Regions from separate parts of the Chitinolyticbacter meiyuanensis genome, predicted to be linked through region 1. Evidence: riboswitches for the same ligand, from Rfam matches in the RefSeq annotation. Region 1 holds a riboswitch; each other region holds the start of a gene.
The links. A riboswitch is a leader RNA that binds a small molecule or an ion and turns the genes downstream of it on or off. The one in region 1 is predicted to bind thiamine pyrophosphate.

Region 1 (10,351 bases):
ACTGCGTGCATTGCAAGACCTGCGACATCAAGGACCCGACCCAGAATATCGTCTGGGTCACACCTGAGGGTGGCAGCGGCCCGGTATATACCGCTATGTAAGCGTTTTCAAGGCGTTGCGCGTGGCGACGGCCCGTGTACGCTTGGCGATTGTCGCTTGCAAAGCGCTGTCGTGATCTGCACTATCGCCGCAAAAGATCGCGCCAGTTCGTTGCATGACTTCCCGGTTTCAGCTTCCATCATCCCCATCTGACCCGTCATCGTCGCCCGAGGACGTGCCACGCCCGCGCCTGGCGTCGGCCGACACCTCGCTCGATGCGCAGCTGGCACAGGCGGCGGCATTGGTCGCCAAGGGCCAGGCTGCGTCGGCGTTGCCGACCCTGCGTCGCTTGCTGAGTGCTGCCCGCCGCCGCGACGCCGCCAGTGGCATGCGCACGCTGCTGTTGATCGGCCGCGCCCATGCGGTGCTGGGGGCGTGGAACGAGGCAATCGCCCACTGGGCCCGCGCACTGGAGCTGGCGCTGGCCGAGCAGGATCGCGATGCCTGCATCGAGGGCTGGTTGTCGCTCGGCGAGCTCTACCTGGAACACGACGATGCCGCGCATGGCTACGAATGCATCGAGCTCGCCTGTAGCCTGGCGCAGGGCACGCCAGCGGCGATGCGCGCGCATATCGACCTGGCCGCCGCACTGATCGCATTGGGTGACCCTGACCTTGCCCGCGCCGCGCTCGACGTGGCCCGTGATGCGCTGGTCGCCGACCAGCCCGGCCTGCGGGCCCGGCTGCAGCAGCTCTATGGCACGCTGGCTGAAGCCACCGGTGACCTCGCTGCCGCCCGTCGCCATGTCGAATCGGCGCTGGCGCTGCAGGTCGAGGCGCGCAGCACGGCCGGCCAAGCGCAATGCCAGCTGGCGCTGGGCCGGCTGGCGCTGGCCGCCGGTGAGGACGTGCCGGCCGAGCAGGCGCTGCTCGCGGCGCTGCGCTTGTCCGAGCAGCTCAGCGCGCCGCAACCGGGACGCGATGCCCACCTTGCGCTGTCCGGCCTCTACGAGGGGCGGGGCGATTACGTCGCGGCGACGCGCCACTATGCCGAGTATTACCAGCGCCAGCTGCGCATCGCCGGCCAGCGCCGCCGCAGTGCGGTATCGAACCAGCGGCTGGCGCATATCGAGATGCGGCTCAAGCTGCTTACCTCCGAGATCGAACTGTGGCAGCTGCGCGAGGAAAGCGATGCCGGCCGCGTGCGCATGCGCGAGCTGCAGGAGGCTGCGTATCGCGATGCGCTTACCGGCGTCTACAACCGCCGTGCGCTGAACGAGCGGCTGCCCGAGCTGCTGGCGGAAGCGGAAAACCGCCAGCAGTCGCTGTCGCTGCTGTTGATCGATTTTGACCATTTCAAGCAGGTGAATGATCGTTACTCGCACGCCGTGGGCGATATGGTGCTGCGCGCCGGCGCCACGCTGTTCCGCGACGAGCGCCGCAGCGTCGACCTGCTGGCGCGCTATGGCGGCGAGGAGTTCGCGCTGCTGCTGCCCGGTGCCGACCTTGCCCGGGCGCGCGAGGCGGCCGAGCGGCTGCGCGAGCGGGTGGAGCATTTCCAGTGGTCGACGCTGGAGCCGGGCCTGACGGTAACGGTGAGCGTGGGCTGCGCCGAGCTGGGACCGGGCGACAGCGCCGACATCCTGTTCTCGCGCGCGGACCTCGCGCTCTACATGGCCAAGCGCAACGGCCGCAACCGCGTGTCGGTGGAGTCCGGCTTCTGATGCAGACCCCCGAACAGTTCCTTGCGGAGTTCGAACCGTTGGCTGCGGCAGCGCGCAATGGCTCGCCTGAGCGGCCCGAAGTAATGGCCGACTGGCTGGCGCGCGCCAAGCGGCTGGGCGATGCGGTGACCATCGCCCGCGTCTATGTCACGCTGGGGCATGCGCACCAGCATGTCGGCGCCTTGCCACGGGCACAGGCCGCGTTCCGCGCGGCGATCCCGCTGTTCGACGAGGCGCGGCACGACCGCGACATGATCGAGGCCCAGCTGCAGCTCGGGCATGCGTATTACGTGGCCGGCGCCTACCAGCGCGCACTCAGTGTGTGGCTGGACAGCCTGTCGCGGGTGCATGCGATGCACGACATCGAGAACGGCGCCCGCGTCTACTTGGGCGTCGGCAAGGTGTATTACGCGATCGAGGACTATGCCACCGCGCTGGCCTATCACGAGTTCGCGCTCAAGCTCGCCGAGCCGCAGGGCGATCCGTACCTCAGTTGCGAAGTGCTGATCAATATCGCTGGCGACGCGTATCGCCAGCAGGTGTACGACCGTGCACTGGCGGCACTGAAGGAGGCTGGCGGCCTGCTGCGCGGCGCGGTGCGCAACCAGGTGTGGGAGGCCGAGGTGCGCAGCTACCACGGCCTGATCCACTATGCGCGCGGTGATTACCCGGCCGCGCGCACGGCGCTGGAGGGCGCGCTTGCCATCCATAGGCTGAACCAGAACCGTTGGGGGTTGGCCCATGTGCTGCTGGCGCTGGGCCGCACGCTGTTGCGGCTCGATCAGCACGACGAGGCTGAGGCCGCATTGCAGGAGGCGATGCAGCTGGCCGGCGATGCCGGGATGACCACGGTGCAGCGCGACGCGGCGGACCTGCTGGCCGACTTGGCGCTGCGGCGCAACGATCACCGGGCCGCGCTCGCGGCCTACAAGCATCTGGCTGCGTTGGCCTGCCCGGACGATGGCAGCGCGATGTCGCTGCGCACTGGTGCGGCGGTGGCCGAGCGGCTGCGCCGCGCCATGCTGCAGACCCGCATCGAGCAGACGCGATTGCGGCTGGGCGCATGAAGCCCTGCCAACGAAAAAAGCCCGCGGACGCGGGCTTTTTCATCAGTGCGCTGATTCAGGCTGCGAGCGGCGTTGCGTCGTACTGCGCTTCGCCGAAGGCCAGGATCGGGAAGAAGATGAAGGGCAGAAACAACATGCCCAGTGCGAAACCGACACCGCGGCCGAAGTGCTTGGCGATATCGAAGATCAGCACGATGGTGATCAGGTTGAGGATGGGGATCAGCGCCAGGATGATCCACCAGTCCGGGCGCTTGGCGATCTTCACCATCAGGTAGAGGTTGTAGATCGGCACCAGCGAGCCCCAGCCCGGCTGGCCGGCCTTGGTGAAGATTTTCCACATCGCGACGAAATAGAACGCCACAAACGCCAGCGTGAACAACATGCCCAGCAATCCCGCCATTTTCCTGCTCCCTGATCATGTATTGGTCTGCGGGCGCCTGGGGCGTCCCGGCTGCCCGGCGGAAAGTGTATTTTCGTGCTCGGGCAAGCAAGGGGATATTGCAGGAAAGTTACCAGAAAGCAAAATAATGCCATCGGCGTGCAGCAGCGCTGCAACAGCGGATGGCGGTGCGTCAGAAGCAAGCAGCCCGGCGTGGGGTCGGGCTGCTTGGCATGGCGAGCGGCTGGGGCTTACGCGCCGTAGACGCGGGCCTCGCGTGGAGTCAGCCAGACAGCGTCGCCCACCGCCCAGCGCTCGCCCTGGTAGCGCTCGCGGGTGAGTTCCACTTCCAGCGCCTCGTGCGCATCGGTCTTCACTTCCAGTCGCACCGTCGCACCCAACAGGCGCACATGGGTGACGACGCCGGCGAGCGCATCGCTGCTGGCGCTGCGGGCAAGATCGATTTCGTGGGGGCGCACATAGATCACCGCCTTGTCGCCGGCTTCGGGCGCGGCGAAGCGGGTGCCGCCGACTTCGGCCCAGCCATCGTGCACGCGGGAATGGAACAGGTTCACGTCGCCAAGGAACTGGTAGACGAAGGGCGAGGCCGGTGCGTCGTAGACTTCCGCTGGCGTACCCGATTGCTCGATCTGGCCCTTGTTCATCACTACCACCCGGTCGGCCACTTCCAGCGCCTCTTCCTGGTCGTGGGTGACGAACACCGAGGTGATGTGCATCTCGTCGTGCAGCCGGCGCAACCAGCGGCGCAGCTCCTTGCGCACCTTGGTGTCGAGTGCGCCAAAGGGCTCATCGAGCAGCAGCACGCGCGGCTCCACTGCCAGCGCGCGGGCCAGGGCGATGCGCTGGCGCTGGCCACCGGAGAGCTGGGCCGGATAGCGGTCGGCCAGCCAGTCGAGCTGCACCAGATCCAGGAGCTCGTGCACCTTTTTCTTGATCGCTTCCTCGCTTGGCCGGGTCTTCTTCGGCCGCACGCGCAGGCCGAAGGCCACGTTCTCGAACACGGTCATATGGCGGAACAGCGCGTAGTGCTGGAACACGAAGCCGACCTGGCGCTCGCGCACGTGAGTGTCGGTGGCGTCCTCGCCGTGGAACAGGATCTGGCCGGCATCCGGCGTTTCCAGCCCGGCGATCACGCGCAACAGCGTGGTCTTGCCGCAGCCGGAGGGGCCGAGCAGGGCCAGGAGTTCGCCGCTTCGGATGTCGAGGTTGATGTCGTTCAGCGCCTGGAACTGGCCGAAGCGCTTGCTGATGTTCTTGATTTCGATGCTCATGATCTTTTTGTCCGATAAGGGGCGCGTACGCTCATTGATCGCTCAGGGCATTGCGCTGGTCTTCGAGGGCGAGGCGCGCGCTGCGCCATTCCACATAGCTCTTGGCCACCAGCGTCACCAGCGCCAACAGGGCGAGGACGGACGCGCAGGCGAAGGCGCCGACGAAGTTGTATTCGTTGTAAAGAATCTCGACGTGCAGCGGCACCGTGTTGGTCAGGCCGCGGATATGGCCGGACACCACCGACACCGCGCCGAACTCGCCCATGGCGCGGGCGTTGGCGAGGATCACGCCGTAGAGCAGGCCCCACTTGATGTTGGGCAGCGTCACCCGCCAGAACGTCTGCCAGCCCGAGGCGCCGAGCACCATGGCGGCCTGTTCCTCGTCGCTGCCTTGCGCTTCCATCAGCGGGATCAGCTCGCGAGCGACGAAGGGGAAGGTAACGAACACGGTGGCGAGCACGATGCCGGGCACGGCGAAGATGACCTTCACGTTGTGGTCGGACAGCCACGGCCCCCACCAGCCCTGCGCGCCAAACAGCAGCACGTAGATCAGGCCGGCGACCACCGGGGAGACCGAGAACGGCAGGTCGATCAGCGTGATCAACAGGCTCTTGCCGCGGAACTCGAATTTGGCGATGGCCCAGGCGGCGGCCACGCCGAACACCAGATTCAGCGGCACGGCGATCACGGCGACCAGCAACGTGAGCTTGATCGCGGACAGGGCATCGGGCTCGACGAGGGCCGCCAGGTAGAGATTCCAGCCCTGGCGCAGTGCTTCGACGAACACCGACACCAGCGGGATCACCAGGAACAGGCCGACGAACAGCAGTGCGAGGCCGGTCAGGAGATAGCGCACCGGTCGTGACTCGGTGGTCACGATGGAGCGCGGGGTATTGTTGATGGCACCAGCCATGTTATTTCCTCCTGCCCAGGCGCTTGGCCGACCACCACTGCAGGCCGTTGATGATGAACAGCAGCGCGAACGACACCACCAGCATCACCACGGCGATGGCGGTGGCGCCCAGGTAGTCGTACTGCTCCAGTTTGGAGATGATCATCAGCGGCGTGATCTCGGATACGAAGGGCATGTTGCCGGCGATGAAGATCACCGAGCCGTATTCGCCGACGGCACGGGCGAAGGCCAGCGCGAAGCCGGTGAGCAGCGCCGGCAGCAGCATCGGCAGGATCACCTTCCAGAAGATCTGCCAGCGGGTGGCACCGAGGCTGGCCGCGGCTTCCTCCAGCTCGTGCTCCAGATCTTCCAGCACCGGCTGCACCGTGCGTACCACGAAGGGCAGCGTGACGAAGGTCAGCGCCACCACGATACCCAGCGGCGTGAACGCCACCTTGATGCCGAGCGGATCGAGGTATTGGCCGAGCCAGCCATTGGGGGCATACAGCGTGGCGAGCGCGATGCCGGCCACGGCGGTGGGCAACGCGAACGGCAGGTCGACCAGCGCATCGATCAGCCGCTTGCCGGGGAAGGGATAGCGCACCAGCACCCAGGCCAGCAGCAGGCCGGCGAACAGGTTGAGCGTGGCGGCAATCGCGGAGGCGCCGAAGGTCACCTTGTAGGTGGCGACCACCCGTGGATCGGCCACCGCTGCCCAGAACGCCGTCCAGGTCAAATCCGAGGACTTGACCACCAGCGCCGTCAAGGGCAACAGCACGATGATGGAGAGATAGAGCAGCGTGTAGCCCAGTGACAGGCCAAAGCCCGGCAGCACGCTGTGTTGTTTGAAAGCCATGGGGACTCCAGGCGGAAAAGCTTGTCGTTATGAATGCGGTGTGAAGCAGGGCGGCGCGAGTGGGGGCTCGCGCCTTGCCCGGTAGGCTTACTTGCCGGCGACCTTGGCCGCGATCTGGTCGTAGATGCCGCCGTCGTCGAAGTGAGTCTTCTGGGCCTTGGCCCAACCACCGAAGTCGGCGACGGTGAAGAGCTTCACGGCTGGGAACTGCTTGGCGAACTTGGCGGCAACGCCTGCATCACGCGGGCGCAGGTAGTTCTGCGCGGCCACGGTCTGGCCTTCCGGGCTCCACAGGTACTTCAGGTATTCCTCAGCCGCCTTGCGGGTACCCTTCTTGTCGACCACCTTGTCGACCACGGCCACCGGCAGGTCGGCATCGATCGAGATCGACGGGTAGACCACCTCGAAGCCGCCACGGCCGAATTCGCGGGCGATCATCTCGGCCTCGTTCTCGAAGGTGATCAGCACATCGCCGATCTGGCGCTGCATGAAGGTGGTGGTGGCGGCACGGCCACCCGAATCGAGCACCGGCACGTTCTTGAACAGTGCGGTCACGAAATCGCGCGCCTTGGCATCGTTGCCGCCCGGCAGCTTGGCGGCATAGCCCCAGGCCGCGAGGTAGGTGTAGCGACCGTTGCCGCTGGTCTTGGGGTTGGGCACGATGATCTGTACACCCGGCTTCACCAGGTCGTTCCAGTCGCGGATAGCCTTGGGGTTGCCCTTGCGCACGATCAGCACCTGCAGGCTGGAGAACGGCGAGGCCTCGTTCGGCAGCTTCTTCTCCCAGCCCGCGTTCACCTGCTTGCCCTTGTCGACGATGGCGTCGATATCGAGGCTCTGGTTCATCGTCACCACGTCCGCTTCCAGCCCGTCGATCACCGAGCGCGCCTGCTTGGACGAGCCACCGTGCGATTGCTGGATGGTGACCTTGTCCTTGAACTTGGCTTCGTAATATTTGGCGAAGACCGGGTTGTAGTCCTTGTAGAAGTCGCGCATCACGTCGTAAGAAACGTTGAGCAACGTCACGTCGGCGAGGGCCGGTTGGGCGACGAGCGCAAGGGCGACGAGCAGGGCGGAGGCACGCTTGATCATGATGGGTTCCGGAAAGTAGGACCTGCCGATTATCGCCGCGCTTGATATCTCGCCAAAGACTATAAAATTCGATGTGTATGGCGCAGCGGAATAAGGCTGGCCGTCGCTACAGACTGACTTTGACGGTCAGCAAATTCAGGCGCGCTGCGGCTTGACCGGCCTTGCCATGCATGCCAAGGTTCATCCCGCTCGGGGGGCCGCAGTCGCGGCTGAGAGGCGCAGGGCGCCGACCCGTTGAACCTGATCTGGGTCGTGCCAGCGTAGGGAAGCCCGTGTGCGTCGTTGAACACCTCTTCCTGGCCGATCCGTTTTGCATCCTGCTTGGATAGGCCATGTCCCAACCCGTCAATTCCGCGCTCAGCGCGATTCCTGCCGCCGAGCGCCGCTTCGGCTTCCTAGATCATCTCACGTTGTGGGGCAGCCTCGGCGTCGGCCTCTTGGTGATCCAGCTCGGCACCTTCCTCGTGCCGGCGCTGTCGTTTGCCGAGGCGCTGTCCGCCATCGCGCTGGGCTCGCTGGTGGGGGTGGCGCTGCTGGCGTGGGTGGGCCGGCTGGGCGCGCAATCGGGCCTGGCGAGCGCCGGGCTGATCCATGGCGCGCTCGGCAGCAAGCTGGCGGCGCTGCCGGTGTCGGCCAATGTGTTGCAGCTGATGGGCTGGGCGGTATTCGAGATCGTGGTGCTGCGCGATGGCATCGGCGCCATCGCCAAACAGCAATGGGGCGTGACGGCGCCGCTGGCGACCACGGTGTTCGTCGGCGCCATCCTGTTTGCGCTGCTTTCCCTCTCCATGGTTGGCGTGGTGCGCAAGCTGGTGCGCCACATCGGCCTGCCCTTGATGGTGCTGGCGCTGGGCTGGCTCACCTGGCAGTTCCTCGGTGAAGCATCGCGTACCGGCTGGGACGTGCTGTTCGCGCGCGCCGGCACCGGTGTCATGGGCTTTGGCGCGGCGGTCGATCTGGCGATTGCGATGCCAATCAGCTGGCTGCCGCTGGTGGCCGACTACAGCCGCTACGGCAAGAGCAGTCGCGGCGCGGCCGGCGGCATTGCTGTCGGTTATCTGCTGGCCAACACCTGGTGCCTGTCGCTCGGCGTGCTGATCGCCATGCTGCATCCGGGCGGCGAGATGATGGCGACCATCCTGCTCGCCAGCGGCGGCGCCATCGCGCTGGCGCTGGTGCTGTGCGACGAAATCGACAATGCCTATGGCGACCTGTATTCGGGCTCCGTGTCCACGCACAGCCTTGCGCCATGGCTTCCCCTGCGCCGGCTGGGCCCGGTGCTGGCGGTACTGGCCACGGCGCTCGCCTGCTTCGTGCCGATCCACGACTACGAAGGGTTCCTGCTGATGATCGGTTCGGTGTTCGTGCCACTGTTCGGCGTGGTGATCGCGCACCACGGCCTGCATGCCAAGCAGCCGGATGGCCGCGCCGTGGCATGGCCGGCACTGATTGCCTGGCTGGCCGGCATTGCGGTGTACCAGCTGGTGAGCCGCGCCGCCGGCGACATCGGCGCCTCGTTGCCGTCACTGGCCACGGCGTTCTGCCTGCAGCTGGCCTTGTCCGGCGTGGCAGCACGCCGGCTGCAACCGGCGTAGCGACCGGTTCTCACCCGCCCGCCGAGTGATCGGTGCAGCGGCTAACAAAGAACCCGGATGTGTCCGGGTTCTTTGTTTGGTGGCGAGCAAACTATAGCGTGGCGATCGAGACTTCGGTCGATTTGACGAAGGCGATCACCTCGCTGCCCGGCTTCAGATCGAGCTCCTTGACCGAGCGCGTGGTGATCACCGAGGTGACGATGCCGGCGGGCGTGGCCACATCGACTTCGGAGACCACCGGGCCTTCGATGATTTCCTGGATGGTGCCGCGGAACTGGTTGCGTACGTTGATCGACTTGATGCTCATGGTGTTGCTCCTGGTGGTGAGGTCAGAGCGCCCAGCGCAGAGCGCCGGGGGCGATGGCAGGTTCGACGGGTGCGGCGGCAGGCTGGCCTTCGGGTTGCTGCAGCACGCGGTTGAGGATGCTTTCTTCCAATGTGGCAAAGGTGGCGGCGCCACGGGTGCGCGGGCGCGACAGCGCCACGGGGGTATCGAGACCGATGCGACCCTGCTCGATCAGGATCACCCGGTCGGCGAGGGCAACGGCCTCCTGCACGTCGTGCGTCACCAGCAGCACGGTGAAGCGGTGGTGCTGCCAGATGCGTTCGATCAGCTGCTGCATCTCGATGCGGGTCAGGGCATCGAGCGCGCCCAGCGGCTCGTCGAGCAGCAATAGCTGTGGCTGGTGGATCAGCGCGCGCGCCAGCGCCACGCGTTGCCGCTGGCCGCCGGAAAGCTGGCTCGGCCACTTGTCGGCGTGCTCGGCGAGGCCGACTTCGGCCAGCGCGTCGCGTGCCTTGGCCTGCCAGTTGCCGGTAAGGCCAAGGCCGACGTTGGCCAGCACCGTCTTCCACGGTAGCAGCCGTGCATCCTGGAACATCAGCCGGGTATCGATGCCGGAGCGGGCCAGCGGTGCGCCATCGGCGTGGATGACGCCGCCACTGGCGGTGTCGAGCTGGGCGATCAGCCGCAGCAGCGTCGATTTGCCGCAGCCGGAGCGGCCGACGATGGCGACGAACTCACCGGCAGCGATGTCGAGATCGAGGTCGTGCAGCACGGTCTGCGTGCCGAAGCGGCGCGCGAGCCCACGGATGGCGAGCGCGACGCCAAGGCCGGGTTGAAGCGTGGTCTGGGTCATGGCGTTCATCCTTGGTAGGCCGGGTGCCAGCGCAGCCAGACGCGTTCCAGCTGGCGGGCCAGCACATCGCTGGCCTTGCCGAGCAGCGCGTACAGCAGGATGGCGAGCACCACGATGTCGGTCTGCAGGAATTCGCGTGCATTCATCGCGAGGTAGCCGATGCCGGAACTCGCCGAAATGGTCTCGGCCACGATCAGCAGGATCCAGGCAAAGCCGATGGCGAAGCGCACGCCGACGAGGATGCTGGGCAGCGCACCCGGCAGGATCACGTCGCGGA
Region 2 (10,351 bases), 530 kb from region 1:
GACCAGGCGGACAAGCTGGCCCAGCAGCTCAAGGACGAGCAACGCCGCGCCGACGAGGCCACCACCAAGCTCGAGGCGCTGAAAAAGATCGAGAACACCTTGCCGGCGCGCCCGTCGGCATCGGGGAAGTGACATGAGCGACAGCCGCCCGCTGATCCTGGTGATCGATGACGATCCGGACATCCTGCGCCTCTTGACCATGCGGCTCAGTGCCACCGGCTACCGGGTGACCACGGCCGAGCATGCGCAGGCAGCGCTCAACCGGCTGGAAGTCGAGCACCCGGCGCTGGTGTTGTCCGATATCCGCCTGCCGGACAGCGACGGCCTCGCCCTGTTCGACCAGATCCGCGCCCGACACCCCTCGCTGCCGGTGATCCTGCTGACCGCGCACGGCACCATCCCGGATGCGGTGGAAGCTACCGCACGCGGCGCCTTTGCCTACCTGACCAAGCCCTTTGACGGCAAGCAGCTCACCGACAAGATCGCCCAGGCGCTGCAACTGGCGGCACCGAGCAGCACGCGCACGCCCGAAGGCGAAGCGTGGCGCAGCGAGCTGATCAGCCGCAGCCACCGGATGGAGGAGTTGCTGGCCGAGGCGCGGCTGGTGGCGGCGACCGATGCCAGCATCCTGATCCGCGGCGAAAGCGGCTCGGGCAAGGAAGTGCTGGCCCGGGCCATCCACCGCGCCAGCCCGCGCGCCAAGGCGCCCTTCGTCGCGGTGAACTGCGGCGCCATCCCGGAGCAACTGCTGGAATCCGAGCTGTTCGGCCATATCAAGGGCGCATTCACCGGCGCTGTGGCCAACCATCGCGGCCTGTTCCAGGCAGCGCACGGCGGCACGCTGTTCCTCGACGAGATCGGCGATATGCCGCTGCCGCTGCAGGTGAAGCTGCTGCGCGTGCTGCAGGAGCGGGCAGTACGGCCGGTGGGCGCCAGCGAATCGATGGCGGTGGATGTGCGCATCCTCTCCGCCACCCACCGCGATCTCGACGCGGCGATGGCAGAAGGGCAGTTCCGCGAGGATCTCTATTACCGGCTCAACGTGGTGAGCCTGCAGTTGCCGCCGCTGTCCGAGCGGCGCGAGGACATCCCGTTGCTGGCCAACCATTTCCTCGCCACCGTGAGCGAGAAGTACGGTCGCCAGGTCAACGGCTTTGCGCCGGATGCGCTGGAGGCGCTGTCGACCGCACCTTGGCCGGGTAACGTGCGCCAGCTCTACAACGTGGTCGAGCAGGTGTGCGCATTGTCGACCGCGCCGCTGGTGCCGCTGACGCTGGTGCAGCGTGCGTTGCGGGTGCCCACCATCGAGGTGCTGAGCCTTGCCGAAGCCAAGACCCGCTTCGAGCGCGACTATCTGGTGAGGCTGCTCAAGCTCACCAATGGCAATGTGGCCGACGCTGCGCGTCTTGCCGAGCGCAACCGCACCGAGTTCTACCGGCTGCTGCAAAAGCATGGGCTGACGCCAGAACTGTTCCGCGCCGACGATGTTGCCGACGGGCGACAGGAATAATTTACAAAAAATCAGTTGGTTATGCAGCCTTACGCCGACGCTGTCGCTAGTTGGCGACAAATTCGGCCCCGTCGATGGCGCGGTTGAGCCTGCAACTGCGGCGCATTTCGCGCAACCGCCTGTTTTTCATTGGGTTTCTCCTTGCTGGCACGCTGCTTGCAAGTAACTTGGGGCAAGCCTGGACTTGCTGCCAAATACACAAAGGAGAACACCATGAAGATCAACCAACTGCTCGCCCGCGGTCTTGCTGCCCTGGCTTTTTCGTCGGTCACCATTGCGCCGGTGATCGCGGCCGACACCGCCGATACCAAGACCTCGACCGAATCGGTCGCGGCCTATATCGACGACGCGACCATCACCACCAAGGTGAAGGCTGCGCTGGCTTCCGACAAGCAGGTGTCGGCGCTGGACGTGAAGGTTACGACCGAAAACGGCGTGGTGCTGCTGTCCGGTAACGTCGATACGCCCGATGCCGGTGTGCGCGCCATCGAAATCGCTGCTGGCGTCGAAGGCGTGAAGGACGTGAAGAGCGCGCTGACCGTCAAGGCCGGCTGACCGTAGTGGACCGGGCCTGCCGCGCGCGGGTCTGATCCATCCTCGTCTGAGCAAGGCGGCCACGGGCCGCCTTGCTGATGCCCGGAGCGAGCATGCGCCGCCACGATCCCCATCAGTTCGAGCACCCTCCCGTTGCCCCCCGCCATGCGGCCTGGGGGCGCTTCATTGTCAGTGCCACGCCGAAGCCGCCGTGCGTTGCCCGGCTGTTCCAGGGCCGCGGCTGGCAGACCGCGGTCCACCTGCAGTTCGGCGAAGTGGGTGGATCGCCGGTGATCGGGCGTACCCCGTTCATGTTCGTGCTGCATTTCCATACCGAGGATGGCCCCTGGCAACTCGACGGGCTGGATCTGCCGGCGCCCGTGCGCTGGCCGGCTGGCTGGTCGGGCCACCTGGCTGGCAGCAGCTGGGCGCTGGCTGCGCGACAACCGGATGTGCTCCCCAGCCTGCTGCCGCTGCTGGCAGCGCCGGGCCTGCCGGGTTGCTACAGCCAGCTCACCGTGTACGCGGCACGGCCGTATGGCCTCGTCGACGCGGCGGGCCGCAGTCATCCGGTCTGGTTGCGGCTTGCCGCCTGCCAGACTGCGCATTGGACCGAGGCCGCCGGCATGCAGGCGTGGCACTTTGGCCGGCGGATCGCGCTTGGACACACGCCGCGCTGGCGTTTGCAGGCTGCGGCCGGTGCGGCCCAGCCTGAGCCGCAGGCGCAATGGCAGGATCTGGGCGTGATCGAGCTCGACGACCTGCCCGCGCATGCCGGCCCGCCCGCCTTGCTCGATGCCGCGAGCACCGTGCCGGGCATCGTTGCGCTGTCGCCGGCAGCGGCATTGCCGGGCCGGCAGGTGCTGGCCGGGATGGATGCGCCGGGTCAGCAACGCTTGTTACGCAACATGGCCGCCGGCTTGCGCCGCGTCGCCGAGCGCGAGGTGGTGCTGGCCGTGCTCGAACAGGCGATGGCGCTGGACGCGGGGTTTGGTACCGCCTTGGCGGCCGAGCTCGATTTCGCGCCAGCGCGTCAGCGGCGGGCAGTGCCGGCCTGAATCACCACCAGGCGTGAAAGTGGTGGACCGGGCCGATGCCGTGGCCGACGTCGAGCCGGTCCGCCGCACCGAGCGCTGCCTGCAGGTAGTCGCGCGCTGCGGCCACCGTGGCGGGCCAATCGGCGTGGCGCGGCCGCAGTGCGGCAAGCGCAGCCGATAGCGTGCAGCCGGTGCCGTGGGTGTGGCGGGTGGCGACCCGCACCTTGGCGTAGCGTGTTTCGCCGGCTGGCGTCACCAGCCAGTCGGGGCTTTCCTCGCCGCCCAGGTGCCCCCCTTTCATCAGCACTGCCTGTGCGCCAGCGGCCAGCAAGGCATGGCCCTGTTCGCGCATCTCGGCCTCATTGCTGGCGATGTCGCAGCCGAGCAGGGCGGCGGCTTCGGGCAGGTTGGGCGTGATCAGCGAGGCCAGCGGCAACAGCCGCTCGCGGATCGCAGAGACGGCTTCCGGTGCCAGCAGCGGATGGCCGCCCTTGGCGATCATCACGGTATCCAGCACCACGTGGGTCGGGCGATGGCGGACGAGGCCGTCGGCCACGGCGTGCACGATCTCTGCATTGGCCAGCATGCCGAGCTTGACCGCATCGACGCGGATGTCGGCAAACACCGCATCGAGCTGCGCTGCGACGAAATCCGGTGGCACCGGGTGCACGGCAGTCACGCCCTGGGTGTTCTGCGCGGTCAGCGCGGTCAGCACGCTCATGCCGTAGGCGCGGAGCGCGGAAAAGGTCTTCAGGTCCGCCTGGATGCCGGCGCCGCCGCCCGAATCCGAACCGGCAATGGTGAGGGCGTGGGCGATCATGCGCGGGCTCCTTCGATTTCCTGCAGCAGCGTGGTGGTGGCTGCGGCGATGTCGGCTTGGCCGCAGATGGCTGAAACGACAGCCACGCCGTCGGCACCAGCCGCAATGATGGGTGCCGCGCCGCCTTGCTTGATGCCACCAATGGCAACCACCGGCAGCGGTCTGGCTGCCATCAGCTCGGCGAAATGCGGCAGCCCAATCACCGGCGAGGCGTCGAGCTTGGTGCCGGTGGGGTAGACCGGGCCGACGCCGAGATAATCGGCCAGTGCGGTCGGTGCGTCGGCGAGCTGGGCGGCATTGGATGCCGACAGCCCGACGATCTTGTTCGGCCCGACGAGGCGCCGTACCGCGGCGATGGGCAAATCGGCCTGGCCGACATGGACGCCGGCGGCATCGACGGCCAGCGCGACATCGACGTGATCGTTGATGATCAGCGGCACGCCCAGCGGGTCGAGCACGGCCTTGAGCACGGTGGCGGTTTCCAGCCACAGCCGCTTCTTCCACTTGGGCGCGCGCAGTTGCACCACGGTGGCGCCGCACTCGGCGGCAATGCGGGCGGTGTGGATCATGCCCTCCGGCCCACCACACAGGTCCGGATCGAGCACCAGGTACAGCGACAGGTCCAGCCTCATGGTTGCCACTCCCGCAGCTGTTTGGGGCTGATCTGATAGAGCGCATCGAGGAAGGCCATCTTGAACGAACCCGGGCCGTCGCACGCCGATTCGGCACGTTCGCCGCAGATACCGGCCACCGCGCAGGCGGCGGCCACCGCGTTCAGCCGCTCGGGTGCGTGCGCGGTGAAGGCGGCGACGAGCGCGGAAAGCGCGCAGCCGGTGCCGACCACACGCGTCATGATGGGGTGGCCCCATGGCGTGGCCCAGCTCTGCTCGCCATCGGTGATGTAGTCGGTTTCGCCGGTGACGGCGACGATGGCGCCGGTATCGCGCGCCAGTTGCTCGGCGGCGGCCAGCGCAGTCTGTGAGCCGGTGGTGCTGTCCACGCCGCGGCCCGAGGCGCCAAAGCCCGCCAGCGCCAGGATTTCGGAGGCATTGCCGCGGATGGCCGTGGGCCGCAGCGTGATCAGCTCACGGCAGGCGTCGGTGCGGTAGTCGAGCACGCCGACGGCGACCGGGTCCAGCGTCCAGGGCACGCCGGCGGCGTTGGCGGCAGTCACTGCATCGCGCATCGCGGCGAGCCGTTCGGGGTAGAGCGTGCCGACGTTGACCAGCACGGCGCCGGACAGCGCGGCGAAGGCGGCCGCCTCCTCGCGTGCGACGATCATCGCGGGCGCGGCGCCAACGGCCAGCAGCACGTTGGCGGTGATTTCCTGCACCACCTCGTTGGTAAGCACATGGGTGAGCGGGTGTTCGGTACGCAGCCGCTCCAGTTCGTCGGCGACGATGGCGAGCGGCAGTGTTTGCGGCGTGGTCATGAAGGGCTCCTTGGCACAGGCAAGCCCTCTGGACTTCCCTACGCCGGCATGATCCGGATCAGGTGATGCGGGTGTATCTCAGCCCGCGCCTGGATGAATGGCGGGGCACCCCGAGTCAGGCTGCGATTGTCCGCCCGCACGCGGAAGCGGACAAGCGGTTGGATCAAACTCGCATCAAAACGCCTGCATCGTGTGCAACCCTGATTCAGCCCGCCGTCATGCCGGACTAAACTCGGCGAAACGGGGGCGGCAATATGGGCGATATCTGGCGCGGTCTGATCGAATGGTTCATTCCCGATGGCGTGCGGGCCGAGGCGCTGGCGTACAGCCGTGCCCGCAACGTGGTGGGCGCGGCGCTGCTGGCGGCATTGCTGGTGCCGGTGTTCTCGGTCAACTACTTCAAGCTGGGCCACGCTGCGATGGGCTGGGGCATCCTGGCGGCGGGTGGCGCCATGCTGCTGTCGGCGCTGCTGTTGCGGCTGACCGGCGTGCTGGCGCTGGCGCGCGAATGCCTGATCGCCAGCTTCTACGGCATGGTGGTGTGGATGTGCCTCGTCAACGGCGGCATCGAGTCGTCGTCGGCGCCGTGGTTTTTGCTGCTGCCGGTGGCGGCCACCTTCATCGGCGGCAAGCGCGACGGCGTGTGCTGGAGCGTGCTGAGCCTCGTCGCCATCGTGCTGTTTGCCATGGCCCATGCGCAGGGCTGGGTGCTGCCACGCAGCCCGCTCGGGCCGGAGCACCATGTCGGCCTTGTCACCCGCTCGCTGATCGGGTTGACGCTGGTGATGTTCGCGCTGGGCTGGATGTTCGAAAGTGGCAAGCAGGCGAGCCTCGCGCGGACCGAGCGGGCGCGCGGTGAGGCCGAACAACATCGTGTGGCGATGCAGGCGCTGCTGGCGCAGATCACCGCGGCGGTCGGCACGGCATCGGCGCAGTCGGCACAGATTGCCGGTAGTGCCCGTGCGGTGAACGCCACCATCCACCACCAGGCCTCGCAGGTCGAGCGCATGGCTGACGTGGTGCAAGGTGTGGCAGGCATGAGCCGGGGCAACGCCAGCCTTACCGGCGAGGCCGCGGCAACGGCGGGCGAGGCCGGGCGGCTGGCCGATGATGGGGGCGCAGCCATGCGTGGCACGCGCGATCACCTCGACGACGCGACGCGGGTGGTCGCGCATTCGGCCGAGCGCATCGAGGCACTGGGCCAGCGTAACGACGAGATCGGCCACATCGTGCAGGTGATCCGCGATATTGCCGGGCAGACCAACCTGTTGGCGCTCAATGCCGCGATCGAGGCGGCGCGTGCCGGCGAGGCCGGCCGCGGCTTCGCGGTGGTGGCGGACGAGGTGCGCAAGCTGGCCGAGCGTACCGGCGGTGCTACCCGCGAGATCGAGGGCAAGATCGGCAGCATCGTTGCCGGCACGCGCGATGCGGTCGAGGCGATGCGTAGTGGTGCGGGGTGGCTGCAGCAGAGCAAGGAGAGCGTGGCCGAAGCCGATGCCAGGCTAGCTGCCATCATCACCGCAGCCAGCACGCTGACGGCGCGTACCGGCGAGGTGGCGCACAACGAGGCGGAACAGGCCCGGCATTGCGCCGGCTTGGCGAATGACATCGAGCGGCTGCGGCAGGATCTGGCCGCCGCCCGCGATGCCAGCGACCAGATTGCCCAGGCGGTGGCGACGCTGGATGGATCGATGCAGCAGCTCGATCGGGTGACTCGCCAACATTGAGTGAGTAGACAGCAGAAAGCCGCCCGAGGGCGGCTTTCTGCTTTACCTGCGACGTGGTCAGGCCGCCATGTCCAGCATCAGGCCGTTGAGCCGCTTGACGAAGCCGGCCGGGTCATCCAGCTGGGCACCTTCGGCGAGCAGCGCCTGGTCGAACAGGATCTGCGTCCAGTCGCCAAAACGCACGCCGCCAGTCTCTGCCTTGAGCTTCTTCACCAGCAGGTGATCCGGGTTGATCTCCAGGATGGGCTTGGTGCCTTGCACGTCCTGGCCGACCGATTTGAGCAGTCGTTCCAGGTTGCCACTCATGTCGAAGTTCTCGACCACGAGGCAGGCGGGACTGTCGGTGAGGCGGCTGGTGACGCGCACGTCCTTCACCTTGTCGCCGAGCGCGGTCTTGATCGATTCGACCACGTCCTTCAGTTCCTCGGCGGCTGCTTCCTGCTGCCGCTTCTCCGCCTCGTCGTCGAAGGCCGACAGGTCGAGCTCGCCCTTGGCGACCGACTGCAGCTTCTTCTCCTTGAACTCGGTCAGGCCCGAGATCGTCCACTCGTCCACGCGGTCGGACAGCAGCAGCACCTCGATGCCCTTCTTCTTGAACACTTCCAGGTGCGGACTGTTGCGCGCGGCGGCGTGGGTCTCGGCGGTGATGTAGTAGATCTTGTCCTGGCCTTCCTTCATCCGGCCGATGTAGTCGGCCAGGCTCACGTCCTGCGCGTCGTCCTCGTTGTGGGTGGAGGCGAAGCGCAGCAGGCCAGCGATGCGTTCCTTGTTGGCGGCATCCTCGCCGACGCCTTCCTTCAGCACCTTGCCGAATTCCTTCCAGAATACGGCGTAGTCGTCCTTGCGGTTTTCGCCGAGGTCTTCCAAGAGGCCCAGCACCTTCTTCACGCAGCCGGACTTGATGGTGTCCACATCCTTCGATTGCTGCAGGATCTCGCGCGAGACGTTGAGCGGCAGGTCGTTGGAATCGATCACGCCGCGCACGAAGCGCAGGTACTGCGGCATCAGCTTGTCGTGGTCTTCCAGGATGAACACGCGCTTCACGTAGAGCTTCACGCCGTGGCGGCGATCACGGTCGTACAGATCGAACGGCGCGCGCTTGGGGATGTAGAGCAGCTCGGTGTATTCCTGGCGGCCTTCGATGCGGGCGTGGCTCCACGCCAGCGGCTCGTCGAAATCGTGGGCGACGTGCTTGTAGAATTCCTTGTACTGCTCGTCACTGATGTCGCCCTTGTTGCGGGTCCACAGCGCATTGGCCTGATTCACCGCTTCGAGTTCGTCGCTGGCAATTTCCTTGCCTTCGTCGTCGTACTCGGGCCGCTTCTTCATCAGGATGGGCAGGCTGATGTGGTCCGAATACTTGGTGATGATGGAGCGCAGTCGCCAGTCGTTGAGGAACTCGTCCTCGCCTTCCTTCAGGTGCAGCACGATCTCGGTGCCGCGGCTGGCCTTCTCGACGCTTTCAATGGTGAATTCGCCGTCGCCGGTGGATTCCCAGCGCACGGCGTCGGTTTCGCCAGCGCGGCGAGTGGTCAGCGTGACCTTGTCGGCAATGATGAAGGCCGAGTAGAAGCCGACACCGAACTGGCCGATCAGGTGCGAATCCTTGGCAGAATCACCGGTGAGCTGGCTGAAGAATTCCTTGGTGCCGGAGCGGGCGATGGTGCCGATATTGGCGATCACCTCGTCGCGACGCATGCCGATGCCGTTGTCGACGATGGTGATGGTGCGCGCGTCCTTGTCGAACGACAGCAGGATCTTCAGTTCACCGTCGCCTTCGTACAGCGTGCCGTTGTTGATCGCCTCGAAGCGCAGCTTGTCGCAGGCGTCCGACGCGTTCGAAACCAGTTCGCGCAGGAAGATTTCCTTGTTGGAATACAGCGCGTGGATCATCAGGTGGAGCAGCTGCTTCACCTCGGTCTGGAAGCCCAGGGTTTCCTTGCTCATTGCTCAACAACCTCCAAAACGTGGGGCAGGGGAAGATCGAGCTCGAATAGTGGGGTTGGCGGCAGGGTTTTCAAGTCGCCCCACGCAAAAACGGCGCCCGTAGGCGCCGTTTTTGTTGCAGATCAGCTTGCTCAGAAGCGGGTCTTGAGGCCGGCCATCAGGCGGCCAGTGTTCTCGCCCGGTGCGCCCACATACTCGAACACATTGTTGGTCGGGCCGTAGCTGGCGTTGTCTTCGTTCCAGACATAGCGGCCTTCCACGTAGGCGGTCGATTGCTTGGACAGGCTGTAGTTGTAGCGTGCGGCCATCGATTGGGCGCCGGAATCGCTCACGTCGGCCTTGTCGCCGAGCTGGGCGTAGGTCAGGTAAGCGCCGTGCTTGCCGGCGGTATAGCTGCCCTGGGCAAACCACAGGTCCTGGTCGACCTTGCTCGCACCGGTGGGCGTGTATTCCATCGCCTTGTAGCCGCCGTTTACACCGAAGCCGTTCTGGAATTGATAGCCGGTGGCGACGTACCAGTTTTCACTGTCGAACTCGTTGACGTTGCCGACGGTGATGTCGTCGCTGCCATCGGCGTTCTTGCGATTCTGGTAGGCGCCGTCGACGAAGAAACCGCCTTGGGCGTAGCGTGCGGCCAGATCGTAGCCGTAGTGATCGCTGGTGCCGCTGTCGAGGTCATACAGGCCGGAGAAGCTGAAGCCGCTGAAGTTCGGGCTGTCGTAACGGATGGCGCTGCCCGGACGGTAGTTCTGGCCCAGGCCGTATTCGGAAAGCAGGAACTTGGCGCCGGTGTCACCGTAGCGGTTGTCGAGCGCTTCGAACAGCGGCGACTTCATCTTGCCCAGGCGTACCGTGCCGGCTTCGCTTTCGTAACCGATCCACGCTTCACGACCACCGAAACTGGCCGCGCCGTCGGCATTGTCGCCGCCGTCGCTCAGCAGGTTTTCATTGCTGATGCCTTGTTCGAGGCGCCATTTCACCTTGCCGCCGGCATCGAGCTGGTCGCTGCCACCAATGCCGATGGTGGCGTTGTAGTTCACATGGGACTCGGTCTGGTCGCCCATGTCGTTGACGTTCACGCCACCGTCGAACGAACCATCGATATAGACATCGGCATGGGCGAGGCCGGCGCCGAGCAGCAGGGCGACGGCGATTGGGGTGAGCTTGAGCTTCTTCATGGTCTGGTCTCCTTTGTAGAGCTGGGATGGACAGGCATCTGCCGGCCATTGCTGCGCAGTGTACGGAGGCTGCCTTCCCCTCGGAGTGGACAAGTTACCGAGCGATATCGTGACTTTTTCCGGGAACTTCGTCGATCGTCGCCGTTCATGCGTATGGGATGGCAGC
Region 3 (10,351 bases), 730 kb from region 1:
GCGGCGGTTGGCTGGTGCAGTACCGGAACAATACCAATGCCCCTATCACCGGCTGGCAGCGGGTGGGGGTGACGTGCGCCGTGGGCAGCATGACCATCGCACCGTGACCGGCAGCCGGCCGGCCCTTGGGCTGGCCGGTTTTCAGCAGGCGGGTAGCCGCAGCCGGGCGCTGACGCCGTTGGCGACATTGCCGACCGTGGCGCTGCCACCATGCAGCTCGGCAATGGTCCGGGCCAGCGCAAGGCCGAGGCCGGTGCCCTTGGCGGTACCGTCCGGGCGCAGCGAGTAGAAGCGCTCGAACAGTCGTGGCAGGGCGTAGTCGGGAATGGCGGGGCCGTCGTTGTCGATGGTGATCAACCAGTCGCCGCCGGTGCGCTCGGCGGCGATGCGGATCGCGCCCTGCGTCGGCGTGAAATCGGCGGCGTTCTGCAGCAGGTTGCGCAGCGCCTGCTCGATCAGGAAGCGTTCGCCGCGCACGCGGGCGTCTTCGGGGATGGCGAGATCGAGTGCGATGGTGGCGGCGTCGAGCTGCGGTGCCAGCGCGGTAAGTACCGTCTCGAGCGCGGGGCGCAGCGGCACTGGCTCGGCATGATCGAGCGTGCGCCGTGCCTCCAGCCGTGCCAGCTCCAGCAGGCGGTCGACGATGGCCTGCAGCCGCTCCGCCTCGCGGCGGATGTGGCCGGCGAAGCGTTGGCGGTCGGCGTCGGGCAGGGCATCGTCCAGCAGTTCGGCCGCGCCGCGGATGCCGGCCAGCGGGCTTTTCAGTTCATGGGTGAGGCCGTGCACGTAGTGCTCGACATAGGCCTTGCCCTCCAGCCGCTCGCGCATCTCGCCGAGTGCCTGCGCCAGCACCGCGAGCTCGCGGTTGCCCGGTAGCGCAGGTACCTCGGCCGGGCGACCGGCGCTGACGTCCTGGGCAAAATCGGTGAGCTTGCCGATGCCGCGCGACAGCCACCATGAGAACGCTGCGCCGAAGGCCAGCCCTAGTCCCAACACCAGCAAGCCGGCGCGCAACAGCTTGCCGTGGGCGCGCTCGATATAGGGCTGCATCGCCTGGTTGGGCTTGGCCACGGTCAGCACACCGGCAATGCGGCCGTCCTCGATGATGGGGGCGGCCACGTACATCACGGTGGTGGCGTCGTCGGCGTACTCGATGCGCGAGGTGCGCGCACCGTAGCGGCCCCGCAGCGTCAGGTAGACGTCTCGCCATTGCGAATAATCCTGGCCGACCGCGCTGCCGGTGGAATCGAACAGCACGATGCCGCGCGCATCGGTGATGTAGACGCGCATGTCGACCGCGCCCTTGGCCACGCCCCAGATCCGCGCATTGGGCGAGCGCTCCACGTAGCGTCCGATCGCCTGTGCCACCTCGCCGTCGGCCAGCCTGCCATCGCGAAAGGCGGGCTGCACCAGCTCGGCCAGCAGGTTAGCGGTATCGATCATGATTTCCTCGGCCGACTGACGCATGGCTGGCTTGATCTCGTCGCGGATCAGGTCGACCACGTACCACGCTAACAGCGCGACGATGAGGAAGTAACCGAGGAAGATGCGCAGCGAGAAGCGCATCAGCCAGCGCCTTTGAGCGCGTAGCCGAAGCCACGGTGCGTCTCGATCGGGTCGGCCTCGGCGGCGATGTCCCTGAGCTTGGCGCGCACGCTTTTCACATGGCTGTCGATGGTGCGCTCGAAGCTGTCCTCGGCGGCCTCGCCAAGTGCATCGAGCAGTTGGGCGCGGCTGAATACCCGGCCAGGCGCGGACAGCAGCAGCGCCAGCAGCCGGTATTCGGATGGCGTCAGCACCAGCCACTGGCCGCGATAACGGATGCGCCGACCGGCGGCGTCGTGCTCGAAGCCTGGCGTGGCGGTATCCGCCACTCGCGGTTGCAACCGCTTGAGAATGGCGCGCACCCGCGCCACCACTTCGCGCGGGCTGAACGGCTTGACCACGTAATCGTCGGCGCCCAGTTCCAGCCCGACGATGCGGTCGATCTCGTCGGCGCGCGCGGTCAGCATCAGCACCGGCACTTCGCTGTGGCGGCGCAAGCGCTTCAGCACTTCGAAGCCACTGTCGTCGGGCAGGCCGACATCAAGGATCACTAACTGCGCATCGGCCAGTACCGCTTCGCCATCGCGGGCCAGCCGTTGCCAATCCACCGCATAGCCTTCGCGCTGCAGCGCGAATAGCAGGGTATCGGCGATGGCGGGTTCGTCTTCGATCAGCAGGATGTGGGCAGTCATGGCCGGCATTCTAGGCCGCCGCGGCCCGCTACAGCTATTCCGGCGCCGGCAGTGGCGGCGCCAGCGAGATCACCAGCGCGGCAACCAGAATGGCCGCACCGCCCAGCCACTGCAGCCCGGTCAATGGCACCGCCAGCAGCCAGGCGGCGAGCAGCACGCTGACCACCGGCTCCAGCGTCGACAAGGTTGACGCTTCGGCGGCGGTCAGATGATCGAGCCCGGCCAGGAAGGCGAAGATGGCGATCACTGTGGAAACGATGGCGATGGCCAAGGTTGCACCCCAGCCGCTACCGGTGGCCGGCCAGTGTGGTGTGGCAAAGGCGGTTGAACCCCACAGCACCACAGCGGCGGCCAGCATCACCACGGTGGCGGAAGGCAGTGCACCGGCCTGCGGCGTGAGCCGGCTGCCGGCGAGGATGTAGCACGAATAGATCAGCGCCGCGGCGACGCCGAAGGCGATGCCGATGGCCTTGCCGGAGAGCGCCGTACCGATGGTCAGTACCAGTCCGAGCGAGGCCAGCGCCAGCGCCGCCCACACGCGGCGGCGTAGCCGCTCGCGCAGCAACCAGGCAGACAGCACGGTGACGATGGCCGGATAGAGATAGAGCAGCAATGCGGCGAGCGCGGCATTGGCGTACTGCAGCGCGGTGAAGTAGCTGAACGCTTGCCCGGCGTAACCGATACCGCCCATCGCGGCAAGCCCGGCCAGCAGGCGGCCCCTTGGCCAGCGCGCACCGCGCCAGACCATGATGGCGACCATCACCAGGGCAGCCACGCTGAAGCGGATGAGCAGCAGGCCCTGGGTATCGACGCCGGCCGCGTAGGCCCAGGTGCCGAAGATGGGCATCAGGCCGAAGGCGACGGCGGAGAGCAGGATCAGCAGGATGCCGGTGGTGCGTTGGGACATGGCAAGGCAGGGTCGGGGCGATACGCGAGTGTCGCCGATCCGCCGTGCGCTGTGTGCCTGCGGCTAACCCTGATGTACGGCGGCTACATCGCCTCGATCTCGGCGATCCAGCGCGCCTGTTCCACCTCGGGCAGCCAGCTGCCGGTAAAGCCGTTCACGGCCAGCTGCTTGAGCTCGGCCCGTGTCAGCTGCAGCGCCGCGGCACAGGCACGCCAGTTTTCACCGACATAGCCGCCGAAGTAGGCCGGGTCGTCCGAGTTCACCGTGGCGACGAGGCCCGCTTCGAGCAGCGCGCGCAGGTTGTGATCCGACAATCGTTGGAACACCTTGAGCCGGATGTTGGATAGGGGGCAGACGGTGAGCGGAATCCGTCGACGTTTCAGTTCGTCGACGAGGGCAGGATCTTCCAGCGCCCGCACACCATGGTCGATTCGGCAGACATCGAGCAGGTCGAGCGCCTGCCATACGTAGTCAGGTGGCCCTTCTTCCCCGGCGTGGGCTACCCGCGGCAGGCCCAGCGCCTTGCAGCGGGCGAACAATCGGGCGAATTTCTCCGGTGGGTGGCCGACTTCGCTGGAATCGAGGCCCACGCCATCGATCAGGTCGAGATAGGGCTCGGCCTCGCGCAGCGTGGCAAAGCCTTCCTCCTCCGACAGATGACGCAGGAAGCAGAGGATCAGCTTGGAGCTGATGGCGAACTGCTCGTGTGCGTCGGTCAGTGCGCGGCGGATGCCGGCGAGCACGGTGGCATAGGGCACGCCGCGTGCGGTATGCGTTTGCGGATCGAAGAAGAGCTCGGTATGCACGACGCGGTCGGCGCGGCAGCGCAACAGGTAGGCTGCGGTGAGATCGTAGAAATCCTGCTCGGTCAGCAGCACGCCGGCGCCGGCGTAATAGAGATCGAGGAAGGATTGCAGGTTGGCAAAATCGTAGGCGGCGCGCACTGCCTCGACCGAATCGTATGGCAGGCGCACGCCGTTGCGCTGCGCCAGCGCGAACATCAACTCCGGTTCCAGCGTGCCTTCGATATGCAGGTGCAGCTCGGTCTTGGGCAGGCGGGCGAGCCAGTCGGCGGTGACATCCATGGAAGGCTCCGGCAAGGGGATGGCTGGAGCTTAGCGCGTGCCTGGGTGATGCGCGTCGGCGCTTTCCGCAACCTGCTCAGTGGCCGCGGTAGACAACGCGGCCGAAACGCGCACCCTGATGCTGCGGCGTGATGGCGACCAGTTTGTCCAAACGCACATCGAGCACGCCGTCGCGGGTGGAGAGGCGCAGGAATTCGCTGCCGCGGGCGCCGAACACATCGATGGCCACGCCTTCGCAATCGGGCGCGCCGTGACGCTCCACCAGCAAGGGGTAGCGATAGGTGCAGGCGATTTCCAGGTAGTCGTGCAGCTCGCACGAGATGGGGCTGTAGTCTTGCATCGCGGTCCTGTCCTTGCGCTCGTCCACACAGGCGTCAGAACTCGCAGCATAGACAGCGATTGCTGCAAGTTCTTGAACGTCCGTCGATTTCCGCCAGCCACCCGCCCGAGGACCGCCGACTTGGGTCAGGCTTCGGCATGGCCCAAAAGTTCGGCTTTTGCCAGCCACTTGTCGCGCTGGACCGGGTCCGATCCGATCACCGGTCCAAAACAGCGACATGGCGGGGGCTGACGGATTCCTGTACCCAGCGCCTGCATCTGCTGGAGTACCGGAGCAGCCTTGCTCCAACGGCGGTGCTGAGCGGTATGTCGCGGGCAGGGCGGTCAGGCTGGCCCTTCGCAGTTGAATCGAGCATGTTCTTGAAATGCCATCGGCGCGGCAAACGCTAGCCCGCCGCATCGACGGCGGCGATCAGGCCTTGTGATAGACCTGGGCGCCCTGCTTCACGAACTCGATCGATTTCACTTCCATGCCCTTCCGCAGCGCTTCGGCCTCGGCGATGCCCTGCTTCTCGGCAAAATCTCGCACGTCCTGGGTGATCTTCATCGAACAGAAGTGCGGGCCGCACATCGAGCAGAAGTGCGCCACCTTGGCACCCTGCTGTGGCAGCGTCTCGTCATGGAATTCACGGGCACGGTCCGGGTCGAGGCCCAGGTTGAACTGGTCTTCCCAGCGGAACTCGAAGCGCGCCTTCGAGAGCGCGTTGTCGCGGATCTGCGCGCCGGGGTGGCCCTTGGCCAGATCGGCCGCGTGGGCGGCGAGCTTGTAGGTGATGATGCCTTCCTTGACGTCATCCTTGTTTGGCAGCCCCAGGTGCTCCTTGGGGGTGACGTAACAAAGCATGGCGGTGCCATACCAGCCGATCTGCGCCGCGCCGATGGCCGAGGTGATGTGGTCGTAGCCGGGGGCGATGTCGGTGGTCAGTGGGCCGAGGGTGTAGAACGGCGCTTCGTCGCACCATTCCAGCTGCAGGTCCATGTTCTCCTTGATCAGCTGCATCGGCACATGGCCGGGGCCTTCGATCATGGTCTGCACGTCGTGTTGCCATGCGATCTGCGTCAGCTCGCCCAGTGTTTTCAGTTCGCCCAACTGCGCGTCGTCGTTCGCATCCCACACCGAGCCGGGGCGCAGGCCATCGCCGAGCGAGAAGCTGACGTCGTAAGCCTTCATGATGTCGCAGATTTCCTCGAAATGCGTGTAGAGGAAGTTCTCCTGATGGTGCGCGAGGCACCACTTGGCCATGATGGAGCCGCCGCGCGAGACGATGCCGGTCATCCGGTTGGCGGTGAGCGGCACGTATCGGAGCAGCACGCCGGCGTGGATGGTGAAGTAATCCACGCCTTGCTCGGCCTGCTCGATCAGCGTGTCGCGGAACAGCGCCCAGGTCAGGTCCTCGGCCTTGCCATCGACCTTCTCCAGCGCCTGGTAGATCGGCACGGTGCCGATCGGCACGGGCGAATTGCGCAGGATCCACTCGCGGGTTTCGTGGATGTTCTTACCGGTGGACAGATCCATGATGGTGTCGGCACCCCAGCGGATTCCCCAAGTCATCTTGTCCACTTCCTCGTTGATCGACGAGGTGACGGCGCTGTTGCCGATATTGCCGTTGATCTTCACCAGGAAATTGCGGCCGATGATCATCGGCTCCAGTTCCGGGTGGTTGATGTTGGCGGGAATGATGGCGCGGCCACGTGCCACTTCCTCGCGCACGAACTCGGGCGTGATCACCGGCGGGATTGCAGCACCGAACGACTGGCCCAGATGCTGGCGCAGCATCATCGTTGCCATCTTCTCGCCCTTGGCTCCCAGCGCGCGCAGCGACTCCATGTACGCTTCGCGTTGCAGGTTCTCGCGGATGGCGATGTATTCCATTTCCGGGGTGATGATGCCGCAGCGCGCGTAGTGCATCTGCGTGACATTGGCGCCGGGCTTGCCGCGGCGCGGCTTGCGCGTGAGCTCGAAGCGCAGCGGGTCGAGGCTGGCGTCCGCCTCGCGCAGGCGGCCATAGTCGCTGGTCAGGCCGGTCAGCAGATCCGTATCACCCCGTTCATCGATCCAGGCTGCGCGGATCGGCGCGAGGCCACGGCGCACATCAATGTGCGCCTGCGGATCGGTGTAGGGGCCGGAACAGTCGTAGACATAGATCGGTGGATTTTGCTCGCCGCCGAAGCTCGTTGGCGTATCGGTCTGGGTGATTTCGCGCATCGGCACGCGGATGTCGGGGCGTGAGCCTTCGACATAGACCTTGCGTGAATTGGGCAAGGGCTGGATCGCAGCTTGGTCGACATGGGCGTCGCTGGCGCGAAATTCGGTGGGCTTGTTCAAGGATAGGCCTCCTGCAAAGTGAGAAGGCGCAGGAGAGGCACACGCCGGCCACGAGCGTGCCGACGGATTCGCTTCCCTACGCCGGTATGAGCCGGATCAGGTGCTGAGGGACTCTCTCATCCGCTGACATACCGAGGAAGGTAAGTAGCGGAACCCCTAGCGAAAACAGAGCTGTCACCGTATAGAAGCTGTGGGATAATGACAAGTTATTTAATTTAACTGTGCCTTTATCGGCTTGTTTTTATTGGGGTTATGTCAGATGGATTGGGAACGCGCGCGCTACTTTCTCGTTGAACAGCAAATCCGCCCGTGGGACGTGCTCGACCAGCAGGTGCTGCAGCGTTTCCTCGATGTGAAGCGCGAGGATTTCGTCCCCGACGACAAGAAAAACCTCGCCTTTGTCGATACCGAACTGCCGCTCGGCAACGGCGCCTGTATGCTCGCCCCCAAGGTTGAAGGCCGCCTGCTGCAGGAAGTGGGCCTCAAGCCGGCTGACCGCGTACTGGTGGTCGGCGCCGGCACCGGCTACCTGATGGCGCTGGCGGCAGGCCTCGCTGCCGAAGTGCACGGCGTGGAGATTGACCCGGCCCTCAAGGCCGCCGCTGAGCAAAACCTGCTGCGCGCCGGCATCAAGAACGCCCATGTCGAACTTGCCGATGGCAGCCATGGCTTCGCCGCCAAGGCGCCGTACGACGTCATTATTGTCACCGCCTCGCTCGATGCCGTGCCGCAGGTACTGAAAGACCAACTTGCCGTTGGTGGCCGCCTGATTGCTGTGGTCGGCAATCTACCGATCATGAGTGCTGTGCTCGAAACGCGCGTGGAAGAGGGCGCGTGGCGCAGCGAGAAGCGGTTTGAGTACAACCTGCCGAGGTTGAATCACCAAAATGATTCTGCTGGCTTCTGGTTTTAATGCAGCTTCTTGATTTAAAAAAATGAAGCGCCCCATTTGGGGCGCTCTTGATTCTAATTGCGAATTGCCTACTTGGCACTGGTTATATGTCTTCTGATAATTTGCAGGGAAAAGCCCAAGAGACGGATATCACGTTGCGGGATATTTTCATACTAATGAATCGATATAGGCATGCGCTAATTGCCTTGCCAATCGTAGCTGGTATTGTGGCTGCTTGCGTGATGTTTACGCTTCCAGATCGCTATACGGCGATACTGAAAATTGCGCCATCGAAGAATGCGCCGGTATACAACTGGGCTCTAAACAACGAGGTATTGGTTGAGCAGGTCGCAAAAAAAATGAACTTGTCGAAGCACTACGGAACTGCTAGCCGTAATGCGACACTGCGAGCCACAAAAAGCCATATTGATGTTGTTCTTAATGCCAAGGATGGCTATCTTGATGTTTCTGCAACTGATGTTAGTCCTGCCTTTGCTGCGCGGCTCGCAAATGTTTTTGGAAAGACGTTGTCGGATAATGTATATACGTTAAGATTATTGGAGATATCGAAGGAACGTTATAATCTCGAACTTAGACGCGAGCTCGCTGCAAAAAACAAAGTAAATGCCGAGAAGTCACTTGAATCCCCTCAACTTGCAGCAGTCATCAAGACCATTTCCGCATCCGAGCAATATGGAATTATTAGTTTGGCTGGAATTCAGGCTGAGGCTACCTTGCAGTCCGGAATCTCCGATCTGGCACAAAACCAGGTCGTAAAAATACAAGATCAGCTATCTAACCTGCAGCGACTTGTAGTCGAGGGTATGAAACAAAAATCCGTAGGGTCTGCTGGGCCTTGGATTGCCACCGTAACGGCCATGCAGGAAAGCGCGTATTGGAGTGCGTTGATTGATCGCCTTGATCGTCGGATTGAATTGGTAAAAGCGCAAGAGCGAGACGAGCTGAAAATCAGTTGGGCTGAAATACCTGACGAAAAATCCGGACCAAAGAGGGTAAAAAATATTCTGTTCGGCATGGTTTGTGGATTATTGCTCGCAATGCTCTATATGCTCGTCTGCGAAATGGTTCAGTATGCACGGAAGAAAGAGTAACAACGAGGGCGTATGAGCATGTGGGTTGTGTATCGTTGAGTGATTTGTTTTTTGCGTTAAGACTGATTTCGTGCTCCTATTAAATCAGCTGCTAAAAATGCTGCGAAATCCCTATTGGATTTTTGATTGACGGTGAGTTTATGAGTATTTTAGACAAAAAAATAGCCGTGGTGGGCCTGGGGTATGTAGGGCTGCCTCTCGCAGTTGAATTCGGTAAAATAAGACCTGTTGTAGGTTTTGATATAAATGAAGCAAGAGTTGCTGAGCTGGCGGCTGGCACGGATAGCACGCTGGAAGTGACGGAGAGCGATTTAAAATACGCAACGCAATTAGAATACAGTAGTAATGTTGCCGACCTCAACGATTGCAGGATTTTCATTGTTACAGTTCCTACCCCAATCGATGGCGTGAACCGCCCGGATTTGACGCCGTTGATCAAGGCTAGCGAGATGGTTGGTCGAGTCCTGAAAGAGGGCTCCTTAGTGATTTACGAATCTACGGTGTATCCTGGCTGCACTGAAGAGGTTTGTGTTCCCATCCTTGAGAAATTGTCTGGGTTGAAATTCAACCAGGATTTCTTTTGCGGGTACAGTCCCGAGCGTGTGAATCCCGGCGATAAGATCAATTCTTTGACCAAAATTAGGAAAATCACCAGTGGCTCCACGCCAGAGATCGCGCAACTGGTCGACCGCTTGTATCAGTCGATTATTACGGCCGGTACGTTTCCCGCCAGTAGCCTCAAAGTGGCAGAAGCAGCAAAGGTAATCGAAAACACCCAGCGAGATCTCAATATCGCTCTTGTGAACGAATTATCTGTAATTTTTTCTCGTTTGGATATTGATACAATAGAGGTTTTGGAGGCCGCAGGGAGTAAATGGAATTTCCTTCCTTTCCGGCCTGGCATGGTCGGCGGGCATTGCATTGGGGTAGATCCTTATTATTTAACTCATAAGGCAGAGGAAGTTGGTTACCACCCGCAAGTAATACTGGCAGGTCGACGGATAAATGACAATATGGCGCGTTACGTAGCGCGCAAGGTCATTCAGCTGATGCTGAAAAATGGCGTGGATGTTGCTCGTAGTACCGTTGGGGTACTGGGGATTACCTTCAAGGAAAATTGCCCCGATATCAGAAATAGCAAGGTTGTCGATTTGATAATTGAGTTGCAAAAATGGGGTGTTAAGGTTGTTGTTGCAGACCCTTGGGCCAACGCATCCGAAGTGTTGCATGAATATGGTATCCAATTAGGTGCTATTGATGAGTTGAATAAGGTTGACTCGCTGGTCGTGGCAGTAGGCCACAATGAATATCGCGAGTTAACGCCAGATGCGCTATTCCAGTGGTGTAACGGTCAGGAGCCCGTGCTCGCGGATGTGAAGGCTCTATATGATCGACATAAGGCTGCTAAAGCGGGTTTTACAGTTTTCCGTTTGTAATTTCTAATTCTTTTTAG

Region 2: linked by a shared signal. The riboswitch ahead of thiM (hydroxyethylthiazole kinase) and the one ahead of FLM21_RS03280 (purine-cytosine permease family protein) in region 1 are both predicted to bind thiamine pyrophosphate.
Region 3: linked by a shared signal. The riboswitch ahead of thiC (phosphomethylpyrimidine synthase ThiC) and the one ahead of FLM21_RS03280 (purine-cytosine permease family protein) in region 1 are both predicted to bind thiamine pyrophosphate.

The regions. Positions count from the first base shown of each region.
Region 1 covers NZ_CP041335.1:684,566-694,916, forward strand. The annotation lists gene FLM21_RS03240 (electron transfer flavoprotein-ubiquinone oxidoreductase) at 1-101, shown strand, start outside; gene FLM21_RS03245 (GGDEF domain-containing protein) at 275-1,762, shown strand; gene FLM21_RS03250 (tetratricopeptide repeat protein) at 1,762-2,829, shown strand; gene FLM21_RS03255 (DUF5684 domain-containing protein) at 2,885-3,229, opposite strand; gene FLM21_RS03260 (sulfate/molybdate ABC transporter ATP-binding protein) at 3,460-4,500, opposite strand; gene cysW (sulfate ABC transporter permease subunit CysW) at 4,532-5,413, opposite strand; gene cysT (sulfate ABC transporter permease subunit CysT) at 5,415-6,248, opposite strand; gene FLM21_RS03275 (sulfate ABC transporter substrate-binding protein) at 6,336-7,340, opposite strand; TPP riboswitch at 7,521-7,624, shown strand; gene FLM21_RS03280 (purine-cytosine permease family protein) at 7,673-8,935, shown strand; gene FLM21_RS03285 (TOBE domain-containing protein) at 9,027-9,242, opposite strand; gene FLM21_RS03290 (ATP-binding cassette domain-containing protein) at 9,265-10,074, opposite strand; gene ssuC (aliphatic sulfonate ABC transporter permease SsuC) at 10,080-10,351, opposite strand, start outside.
Region 2 covers NZ_CP041335.1:1,214,153-1,224,503, forward strand. The annotation lists gene FLM21_RS05915 (permease) at 1-132, shown strand, start outside; gene FLM21_RS05920 (sigma 54-interacting transcriptional regulator) at 134-1,510, shown strand; gene FLM21_RS05925 (BON domain-containing protein) at 1,724-2,065, shown strand; gene FLM21_RS05930 (hypothetical protein) at 2,158-3,102, shown strand; gene thiD (bifunctional hydroxymethylpyrimidine kinase/phosphomethylpyrimidine kinase) at 3,104-3,901, opposite strand; gene thiE (thiamine phosphate synthase) at 3,898-4,533, opposite strand; gene thiM (hydroxyethylthiazole kinase) at 4,530-5,333, opposite strand; TPP riboswitch at 5,352-5,456, opposite strand; gene FLM21_RS21495 (methyl-accepting chemotaxis protein) at 5,588-7,060, shown strand; gene htpG (molecular chaperone HtpG) at 7,118-9,007, opposite strand; gene FLM21_RS05960 (porin) at 9,139-10,185, opposite strand.
Region 3 covers NZ_CP041335.1:4,280,104-4,290,454, reverse strand. The annotation lists gene FLM21_RS20530 (hypothetical protein) at 1-107, shown strand, start outside; gene creC (two-component system sensor histidine kinase CreC) at 142-1,566, opposite strand; gene creB (two-component system response regulator CreB) at 1,566-2,237, opposite strand; gene FLM21_RS20515 (DMT family transporter) at 2,272-3,144, opposite strand; gene FLM21_RS20510 (adenosine deaminase) at 3,228-4,229, opposite strand; gene FLM21_RS20505 (Rho-binding antiterminator) at 4,306-4,569, opposite strand; gene thiC (phosphomethylpyrimidine synthase ThiC) at 4,981-6,840, opposite strand; TPP riboswitch at 6,951-7,062, opposite strand; gene FLM21_RS20495 (protein-L-isoaspartate O-methyltransferase family protein) at 7,154-7,807, shown strand; gene FLM21_RS20490 (GumC domain-containing protein) at 7,894-8,898, shown strand; gene FLM21_RS20485 (nucleotide sugar dehydrogenase) at 9,039-10,334, shown strand.